One region of the Bacillus sp. Brlt_9 genome, then DNA from elsewhere that is predicted to be linked to it. Evidence: riboswitches for the same ligand, from Rfam matches in the RefSeq annotation. Region 1 holds a riboswitch; the other holds the start of a gene.
The links. A riboswitch is a leader RNA that binds a small molecule or an ion and turns the genes downstream of it on or off. The one in region 1 is predicted to bind cyclic di-GMP.
Positions count from the first base shown of each region.

Region 2: linked by a shared signal. The riboswitch ahead of VF726_RS22035 (SpaA isopeptide-forming pilin-related protein) and the one ahead of VF726_RS24875 (methyl-accepting chemotaxis protein) in region 1 are both predicted to bind cyclic di-GMP.

Region 1 covers NZ_JAYJLO010000008.1:102,617-107,360, forward strand. The annotation lists gene thiM (hydroxyethylthiazole kinase) at 1-493, shown strand, start outside; gene thiE (thiamine phosphate synthase) at 510-1,169, shown strand; gene VF726_RS24870 (anaerobic C4-dicarboxylate transporter family protein) at 1,284-2,597, opposite strand; cyclic di-GMP riboswitch class I at 2,880-2,964, shown strand; gene VF726_RS24875 (methyl-accepting chemotaxis protein) at 3,107-4,744, shown strand, end outside.
Region 2 covers NZ_JAYJLO010000006.1:38,635-44,210, forward strand. The annotation lists gene VF726_RS22035 (SpaA isopeptide-forming pilin-related protein) at 1-4,484, opposite strand, end outside; cyclic di-GMP riboswitch class I at 4,544-4,636, opposite strand; gene VF726_RS22040 (TetR/AcrR family transcriptional regulator) at 4,798-5,334, opposite strand.

The DNA.
Region 1 (4,744 bases):
AGAAGTTGCGAGACATATTCCGGCTGAAATTGATTTAGCTGTTATCCGCGGAAATGCAGCTGAAATAGCGAACGTTATTAATGAGAGATGGGAAATTAAAGGGGTAGATGCTGGTGCTGGACAAGGAAATGTTGTAAGTATTGCAAGGCAGGCAGCGGATGAACTAAATACAGTTGCGGTGATTACTGGAAAAGAAGATGTTGTTACAGATGGAGAGCGAACTATTCTTATTCGAAATGGTCACCCTATTTTAACGAAAGTTACGGGAACTGGGTGTTTACTAACTTCTGTAATAGGAGCATTTGTAGCAGTAGAAAAAGATTATGTAAAGGCAGCAGTAGCGGCATTAACATTTTATGGTGTAGCCGCGGAACTGGCAGCTGCTAAGACAGTAGAAAAGGGACCTGGTAGTTTCCAAATTGAATTTTTAAATCAGTTAGCGAATACGACTTCGGGTGATATAGAGAAGTATGGGAAGATTGAGGTTATATAGTAAGGAGGGAAAATAAATGTCGCGTATTTCAAAGGCAGAAATGTCTAAGTTATTATCAGTATATTTTATTATGGGAAGTAACAATTGTACGAAGGAGCCACTACAAGTATTGAGAGATGCACTTGAAGGTGGTATAACAATTTTTCAATTTCGTGAAAAGGGGGAAGGGGCTTTAACGGGAGAGAAACGTATTTGTTTCGCAAAAGAACTACAAGCAATTTGTAAGGAGTACGGTGTTCCATTCATCGTAAATGATGATGTGGAACTAGCTATCGAGTTAGATGCAGATGGCGTGCATGTTGGACAAGATGATGAAGGGATTACTTCTGTTCGTGAAAAAATGGGGGATAAAATTGTTGGTGTATCTACTCATACAATTGAAGAAGCACGCTGGGCAATTGAAAACGGAGCTGATTATTTAGGTGTTGGCCCTATTTTCCCAACAAGTACGAAAAAAGATACGAAAGCAGTGCAAGGAACGAAAGGTTTAGCTCATTTTAGAGAACAAGGAATTACAATACCAGTCGTCGGGATTGGTGGTATTACAATTGAAAATGCAACTTCAGTTATAGAAGCAGGTGCGGACGGTGTTTCAATTATTTCAGCAATTAGTTTAGCAGAATCTGCGTATGAAAGTACGAAGAAGCTAGCAGAGGAAGTAAGTAAGAGTTTGTAGACTTCGCACAAATAGTAAAGAACAGAATGGAAGAATGGACAGTTAAAAATATTTAAACAAACGTTTGATTAAAAAAGCACAAACCCTGTAAATTTGTAGGTTTGTGCTTTTTCTTTAAAACATAATTGATATTAAGAGCATTCCAATTCCGATAGAAGTGAATGTTGCGATTAGGCCTGGAATCATAAAGCTATGATTTAAAACATATTTACCAATGCCTGTTGTACCAGTGCGATCGAAGTTAATGGCAGCAACGATTGTTCCGTAGTTTGGAATGAAGAAATATCCATTTACTGCAGGGAACATCGCGATTAGTAGTGCTGGTGGAATACCGAGTGATAATCCAAGAGGCATTAAAGCGCGTACTGTTGCTGCTTGACTATATAGTAAAATAGATAGAATGAATAATGCGATGGCAAATAGCCATGGCGCACTTGTTACTAGGTGCTGAATTGATCCTTGAATCATATTTAAGTTTCCGTTAAAGAAAGTATCTCCCATCCAAGCGATCCCGAAAATAGCAACAACGGCTGTTGCCCCCGCTTTAAAGACGTTACCAGACACGATGCTTTCTACATTTGGTTTACAGAAAATAATAATAAGAGCTGCGATTGTTAACATAACCATTTCAATTGTGTTTGGCATGGAAAGACGGGCTAACTTCCCATCAACTATCCATCCTGGACGAAGTGCTTCAAATGAACCGAGAAGTACGACAAGAAAAGTTCCTATTAGGAAAAGGATAACTGATAATTTAGCGCCTTTTACACCAACAAATTCTTTTTTCTTTTCAATCTTAGGAATCATTCCTTCTTTTAATCGCTTTAAGTATTCAGGGTCTTCATTTAATTCTTTCCCCATTTTGCTAGCAACAAACGCAGCTATCATACAAGCGATGAAAGTAGAAGGGATACTTACTTTTAAAATATCTAATAAGGTGATTTTATAGTCAGCTAACATTGCTAAAAGTGCAACTGTTGCAGCTGATATAGGACTAGCTGTAATTGCTTGTTGGGAAGCAATTACGGCAATTGACATTGGTCGTTCCGGTCTAATCCCAGATTCGCGAGAGACTTCTGCGATAACAGGAAGTACAGAATAAGCAACATGACCAGTCCCTGCACAGAGTGTAAATAAATAAGTAACAATTGGAGCAAAGAATGTAATGCGTTTTGGATTTTTTCGTAATGCTTTCTCAGCTAGATGAACAAGGTAGTCCATTCCTCCAGCGGCTTGAAGTGCACCGGCAGCTGTAATTACTGCTAAAATCATAAGCATTACATCAATAGGAGGAGCTGTAGGTTGTAAGTGGAAGACGAAAACAAGTATTGCCATACCAACGCCACCCATTACTCCTAGACCAACTCCGCCTAGGCGTGCGCCAATAAAAATGCAGAGTAGTAACGTAAGAAATTGTAGCCAAAACATGATAAACTACCTCCGGAATTCATTAGTTAAGATATATTCGAATAATTTAATTTAAATGAAAATTAAAATAAATATTCAAAAAATCCTTGTGTTATATACATTTTTTATTATATAACACAAGAAATGTAACATTCACGTACTTTGTTAAATTATTTCGAAAAAATAATACATTAAAACTTTACATTTGCATCTCTAAATAGGTAGACATTTTAATTTTTATGTTGTAATCTTTGATAGAGAATAATTTAATTCTCATAGAACTCCCATATCGTTCAACTCGTTCAGCGAGAAAGGCAAACTGATGGAAACATTAGGACGCAAAACTACAGGAGCTAAGGCCGAAAGGCTACGCTAGCCAGTTACCGGACGGATAGGGTTGGTCTTGACCAATGCTTTTTCATTGGTCTTTTTTTTATTTGTAAACAAATGAGAAACCTTATCAGTTGTTGATAAGGTTTATATTTTAATAGTTTTCCTTTATATTAAGTTAATTAAGAAAGGTGATGTTGATGAAAAAATATTGGCACAAGCTATCATTTCTTCAAAAGAATGTATTGTTAACTGTGTTAGTTATTTTGACGCTTGTTGGTACTATGGGAGCGTTAAGTTTTAACATGTTTCAAAATAGTATGATGTCTATATTTGAAAGGCATTCTTTTGAAACAGGAGATACGGTATTACATAAATTAGATGAAGAAATAGTCAGAGATGTTACAAAAGACCCAGTGGCACAAAGAGAAAAGAGAGAGAAGTTAACAGAGAAATTAGATGAAGCAACGGAAGAATTGAATAGTGTTGGACAAACCTATATTGTTGGAGCAAAAGAAAATGAAAAAGGTGAGTTACTAATCGTCGATTTATCTACAGGGTTAGCAAATGTTGTTGAAGTAAGGCCGGGAGAATATTATAAACAACCAGATCTTTGGATGGAAGCATATGATAAAGTAATGAGCACGAAAAAAGCAAATATGACAGTAGTATATGAAGACGCATTAGGATCATGGGTAACGATATTAGAGCCAATTAAAGATGGAGACGGAAATATTGTGGCAATTGTTGCAGCCGATGTAGATGCCTCTATTGTTCCTAGTACAAAGGAAAAATTCATTATACAAGGTTTAATGTTTATTTGTATTTCTGTTTTAATTGCAACTGTTATTCAATTCTTAATCGTACGTAACGCACTTGCTCCATTGCGGGATTTACGTGAAGGATTGCGCAAAGTTGGTGAAGGTGATTTAAGTATTAAATTAGAGGAAAGACCAGATGATATTGGTATTATTAATGCGTATTTTAATAATACCATCGAGAAGTTTAAAGGAATTATAGATAAAGTGAAGCAGACCGCTGAACAGGTTTCCTCATCTTCAAAAGAATTGTCAGTGAGTACGAAAGAGAATAGCATGGCAGTTCAAGAAATCGTAAGTTCTATAGTTGAGTTAAGAGCGGGCGCTCAGTCACAAGAAACTGCAGTACCACAGTATTTAGGTATTGTATATGAAATGGAAGATAAGATGGAAGAGATAACGAATGCTGCAAAACAAATGACGAAAGAGTCTGAAGGTATAGAGCATCATTCAGGAAAAGGAAACGGTGTTACTAAACAGGCGATTAATCAAATGAATATAATACAAAATGCAGTACAAGATTTATCTTCTATCATTTATTCTTTGGAAGTGAGATCAAAAGAAATTAGTGATATTGTAACTGTAATTACAAGTATTTCAAATCAAACTAATTCGCTAGCTTTACATGCTACTATTGAAGCTTCACGTGCTGAGGAAACTGGAGACGGATTTGCTGTTGTGGCTGATGAAGTGCGTAAATTAGCAGAGCAGACGGAAGCATCAGCAAAAGATATAGCAAAATTAATAGGGGAAACACAAGCTGGAACGGAAGAAGCTGTTGTTTCAATGCAAAAAACTTCAAAAGAAGTAGAATCTGGAATTATACTTGTTGAAAGTAGTGGTGCTTTCTTTGAAAAAATTTCGAAATCAGCACAAACTGTTACCAATCAAGTTAGAGTTGTTTCTAGCAATTCAAGTGATATATTGCAAAATAGCCAAAATATTGTACGTGTTGTCAATGACCTATCACTTATCGCAAATAAGTATGCGAATAGTAGTAGTAATGTTGAAGAAAGCATG
Region 2 (5,576 bases), on a different contig from region 1:
TCATTCTCTACTGTTAGTGATAAAACTTCTATCATACCTTTTTTGATTTCGAATGATACTGATTCTGTTAGTTTTTTGTAACCTGGTAAGCTTTCCGTTTCTACTAATTTGTATTTTCCTACTGATAGATCTGAAACTTTCGCTTTCCCTTCTTTATCTGTTGTTACTTTCGTTACTACTTTGCCTTTTTCATCCTGCACTTCAAAGACTACGCCTTCTAATGCTTTCTGACTATCTTTATCTACTTTTGTAATTTCTACTGAACCTTTATCTAACTGTTCATTCTCTACTTTTAGTGATAAGACTTCTGTCATACCTTTTTTAATTTCAAACGATACTGATTCTGTTAGTTTTTTGTAGCCTGGTAAATTTTCTACTTCTACTAATTTGTAACTCCCTACAGATAGGTCTGAAATGTTTGCTTTTCCTTCCTTATCTGTTGTCACTTTCATTACTACTTTTCCTTTTTCATCTTGCACTTCAAAGACTACGCCTTCTAATGCTTTCTGACTATCTTTATCTACTTTTGTAATTTCTACTGAACCTTTATCTAACTGTTCATTCTCTACTGTTAGTGATAAAACTTCTGTCATACCTTTTTTAATTTCAAACGATACTGGTTTCGCTAGTTTTTTATATCCTGGTAAGCTTTCTACCTCTACTAGCTTATATTTCCCTACTGATAAATCTGCAACGTTTGCTTTTCCTTCTTTATTTGTCGTTACTTTTGTTACTACTTTATCTTTTTCATCTTGCACTTCGAATGTTACGCCCGCTAATACTGCGCCACTTTCTTTGTCCACTTTTGTAATCTCTACTGAACCTTTATCTAACAGTTCGTTCTCTACTGTTAAAGCAAGAGGTTTTGTCATGCCTTTTTCAATTTGGAAAATAATCGGATCTACTAATTTTTTATATCCTTTTGGTGCCTTTACTTCTACTAACTTGTATGTGCCAACTGATAAATTAGTAACTTGTGCTTGACCTTTTTTATCTGTCGTTATTTTAGCGACTACTTGTCCTGCTTCATCTTGAATATCAAAGACTGCATCAGCTAAAGCACCCTTATTTTCTTTATCTACTTTTGTAATTTCTACATTTCCTGTATCCACTAATTCATTTTCGACTGTTAGCTTTAACGCTGTTACTCTACCCTTTTCAATTTCGAATGAAATTGGTTTTTCAAGTGGTTTGTATCCTGCTGGTGTTTCTACCTCCACCAACTCATACTTCCCGATAGATAAATCTGAAACGTTTGCTTTTCCTTCTTTATCTGTTGTTACTTTTTTAACTACTTTTCCTTTTGAATCACGTACTTCAAATACAACATTTTCTAATGGCACTTTACTATCTTTATCTATTTTTGTTATCTCTACATTCCCTGTATCCACCATTTCATTTTCTACTTTTAATGATAGAACTTCGGTCATGCCTTTTTTGATTTCAAATGATACTGGTTTTTCTAGCTTTTTATAACCTGGTAAACTTTCTACCTCTACTAATTCATACTTTCCTACAGGTAAATCTGAAACATTTGCTTTTCCATCTTTATCTGTCGTTACTTTTTTAACTTCATTACCCTTTTCATCTTGGACGATGAATGTTACTCCCGCTAGCGGTGCTTTATTATCTTTATCTACCTTTGTTATCTCTACATTTCCCGTATCTACCATTTCATTTTCTATTTTTAATGATAAGATCTCGGTCATGCCTTTTGTAATTTCAAACGATACCGGCTCTATTAATTTCTTATAACCTGGTAAACTTTCTTTTTCTACTAATTTATACTTTCCTACTGATAAATTAGCAATTGTTGCTTTTCCATCTTTATCTGTTGTTACTTCTTTTACTACTTTATCTTTTTCATCTCGTACTTCGAAAACTACGCCTTTTAATGCTTTCTGGCTGTCTTTATCTACTTTTGTAATTTCTACTGAACCTTTATCTAGCTGTTCATTCTCTACTTCCACTGATAGGACTTTCGTCATACCTTTTTTAATTTCAAATGATACTGGTTCTGTTAGTTTTTTGTAACCTGGTAAGCTTTCCGTTTCTACTAATTCATATTTTCCTACTGATAGATCTGAAACTTTCGCTTTCCCGTCTTTATCTGTTGTTACTTTTCTTACTACTTTTCCTTTTGAATCACGTACCTCAAATACAACATCTTTTAATGGTGCTTTACTATCTTTATCTACTTTTGTAATTTCTACTGAGCCTTTGTCTAACTGCTCATTTTCTATTTTTATTGATAAAGCTTTTGTCATACCTTTTTTAATTTCAAATGGTACTGGTTCTGTTAGCTTTTTGTAACCTGGTAAGCTTTTCGTCTCTACTAATTTGTACTTTCCTACTGATAGATCTGAAACGTTTGCTTTTCCATCTTTATCTGTTACTACTTTTCTTACTACTCCATCTTTCTCATCTTGGACTTCAAATTCGACACCGGCTAATACTGCCCCGTTTTCTTTGTCTACTTTTGTAATTTCTATATTACCTTTGTCTACCATTGCATTTTCCACTTGTATTGGGAATATGCCGTCCCCTGTTACGTTTACTTCGAACTCTGTTTCTTTTAATTGGTATCCTTCAGGCGCTTTCGTTTCTTTTAAAATATATTTTCCTGGTGCTAACGGTTTAGAGATTGCCTTACCATCTTTATCTGTAACAATATGTTCGATTACTACAGCGTCTTTTACTATATCAAACTCTGCATTTGCTAATGGTTTTTCACCATTTTCCGAATCAATTTTCTTTACTTCAATTTGACCCTTTTGCATAGTATTTTTAATTTCAATTGTTTTTGTTTCTCCAGCTTGAAGTGTAACCTCTACTGGACTTGTTAATTTTTGATATCCTTCTGGCGCTACTGTTTCATAAACTTTATACGTCCCAGGAGCTAAAGTTTGAGGTACTGAAAAACCTTTTTCGTCCGTTTTCAGTTTTGCAACAACTTCATCTGCACTATTTCGAACTTCAAATTCGGCACCTTTTAACCCTTTGTTCGGATTCTCAGAATCTATTTTATGAATCGATACTGTACCGTCTTTTGGGGCTTCAGGCGGCGTAACAGTTACTTCTTTTGATGTTAATGTTTCATCATCAAAATGTAATTCCGCTTTATTAGGAATCTTCTTATCTACGTAAGAAGATAAATCTGCATTAGCTTTAATTTTCGCCTTAATACCGAGGTTAATTACCTGGTCTTCATATGATTTATAGTCAAAATTCTCACCAAACGTAAATGTTACTTCACTTCTTTGTTTATCTATATTTAACGTTCCTTTAGAAGTAATATCTTGGCCATTTTGATCATACACTTTTGCCTCTAATACTTCTAAGACATCTTCTAAATCATCACTAATTATCATTGACGTATAATTAGGCGGTTCTTTCGGTATATGTGTACCAACTTGGTATTGAATAGCTTGATCGATTTGTGTTAACTGCTGATTCTCTACAAGTTTACCATTCTCATCAACTATATTTTTTTCAATGCTAGGTGGATTATCGTCACCTGAACCGGTTCCTCCCCCACCACTTACGAATACTTCTCCAACTTTTTCTTCAGTTACAATATTTTTACCTTCTAATTTCACAGTATTTTTATGAGGCTTTGCAGCAGGATTAGTAATTTTTGTTTTGTATCTTAAAATATAACCTTTTGAACTGTCCGGAAATTCAATTGTAAATCCAGCTTTCGTTGCATTAATTTTAATTTTAGATAAATCTGCTGGCTTAATATTTGTTGCTGCATAGCCATCTTCAAAGACAGCCTCTTCTAATACTAAACTATCTGTAATTAATTCATGCCCAGGTCCCAATGTGTCTGTTAATTTAAGATCTTGCATTTCTGTTCCAGTTGCATTTACATATACAAGCCAATCAGCAATGGACGGATCTTCTTGATTATAAGAACCCCATTTCAATAAATTATCTGTATTGGGCTGCGGCTTCGGTCTCTCTGTCGTATTATTTACACTTACTTCTTTATTTACGATTTGACCATCCACGTTAAATTCTAATGGGATTTTTTTAACACCATCATATGCTTCTAGACCAAAGTAGAATTCCACGAATAAAGAACCTTTAACGTTATTCTTTCCTTCTACGTAATCACCCATCGTACATGTCAATACACCCTTTTTCATCTCACATGTACCAACTATTTTCCCTTCAGCATCTTTTAAAGGAAAACTCATATTCATAAGGTCTTTTCGAAACTCTTTTGGCATATCAATTGTGAATTGATCTCCACTTTTTATTTTTTCTTTAGCTGACCACTTCACTTCTACTTTCATGCCATCCGAGGCTTGATATGGTTCAGATGTCGTGCCATCAGTACGGGAAACATTAATTTCATCCACTGGACTTTTCATCACAGCAGCTTGAATAACTGGGGCCCACACATTTAGCACTGAAAATAATACTAGAAAAACTAATGAAACCATTGAAATATGTCTTTTATTACTTTTCATTTGTATAATTCCCTCCTATTTTTTATATTTATACAACAAAAAAAGACCGTCCGGTTGCATCAAAAATGTGCAACCAGACGATCTTAGTAACCAATATGTATTACCGTAGACTCTAAGCTTTGCGACCTATCCTTTCGAATAGTGTGCTAAAAATATCTTTTATTCTTTTTTTGTTTCATTTTCCTCTTAACCCAAATATTACTATACCGTCTGGACGGTTATAATTCAACACTTTGTATAATTGTTCTATTTTTCTAACAAAAAAAATAATTCACCACTACATTAAATAAGTAATGGTGAATTATATAGTTCGTATATACTATTTATATGAATTATTAATAAGAACTTGAATCACTTTTTCTCTTAATTCGGGGCTTAGTCTCCCAACCCCTAAATATTCCGAATACCATAATCCATCTGCTGCTAATCTAATAATTGTGGCACAAACCGAATCTATCTCATCATTTTCTATTTTATGTTGCAGTTGCTGAAATGATTGTTGTAACGGTTCAAGTAATTCAGGTTTTAGCATTAATGCTGCCATCATACTACTCCCCAGCTCTTCTACTCTTCTCTCATTACTTAATCTTTCCTCTACAAAAGAACGTACCCACCTTCCTTTCTTCTCTAAGTCTTCCGCTACTTTATTGTGAATAGCGTCTTGACACTCCTCCGTCCCTTTGAGTATCATACCCTCTATTAAAGCTTCTTTAGTTGAAAAGTGATACAACAATCCACCTTTACTTATCCCCGCCTCTTTTGCTACCGCTTCTAAGGTTAATTTAACAACCCCTTTACATTGGACAATTTGAGAAGCAGCTGCTAAAATCTTTTGCCGTGTTATACTTATACTCATTCCTTTTTAAAACCCCATTTCTACTAAATTTATATAAATACGTATCTTATTTTTAATATCGCTGAGTAATAATAGACATTTTCTTAATACAACAAAAGCTTCATCGCCTTTGAATTGTTCGTTGCTTCTTCTATTAAAAATTTCCATATCATTCAATATGATAACATTAAATATACAAAGTTGACTATACATCTATACTTTTATGTTCGTTGAAAATATATCCATAAACACGAAATGTATAA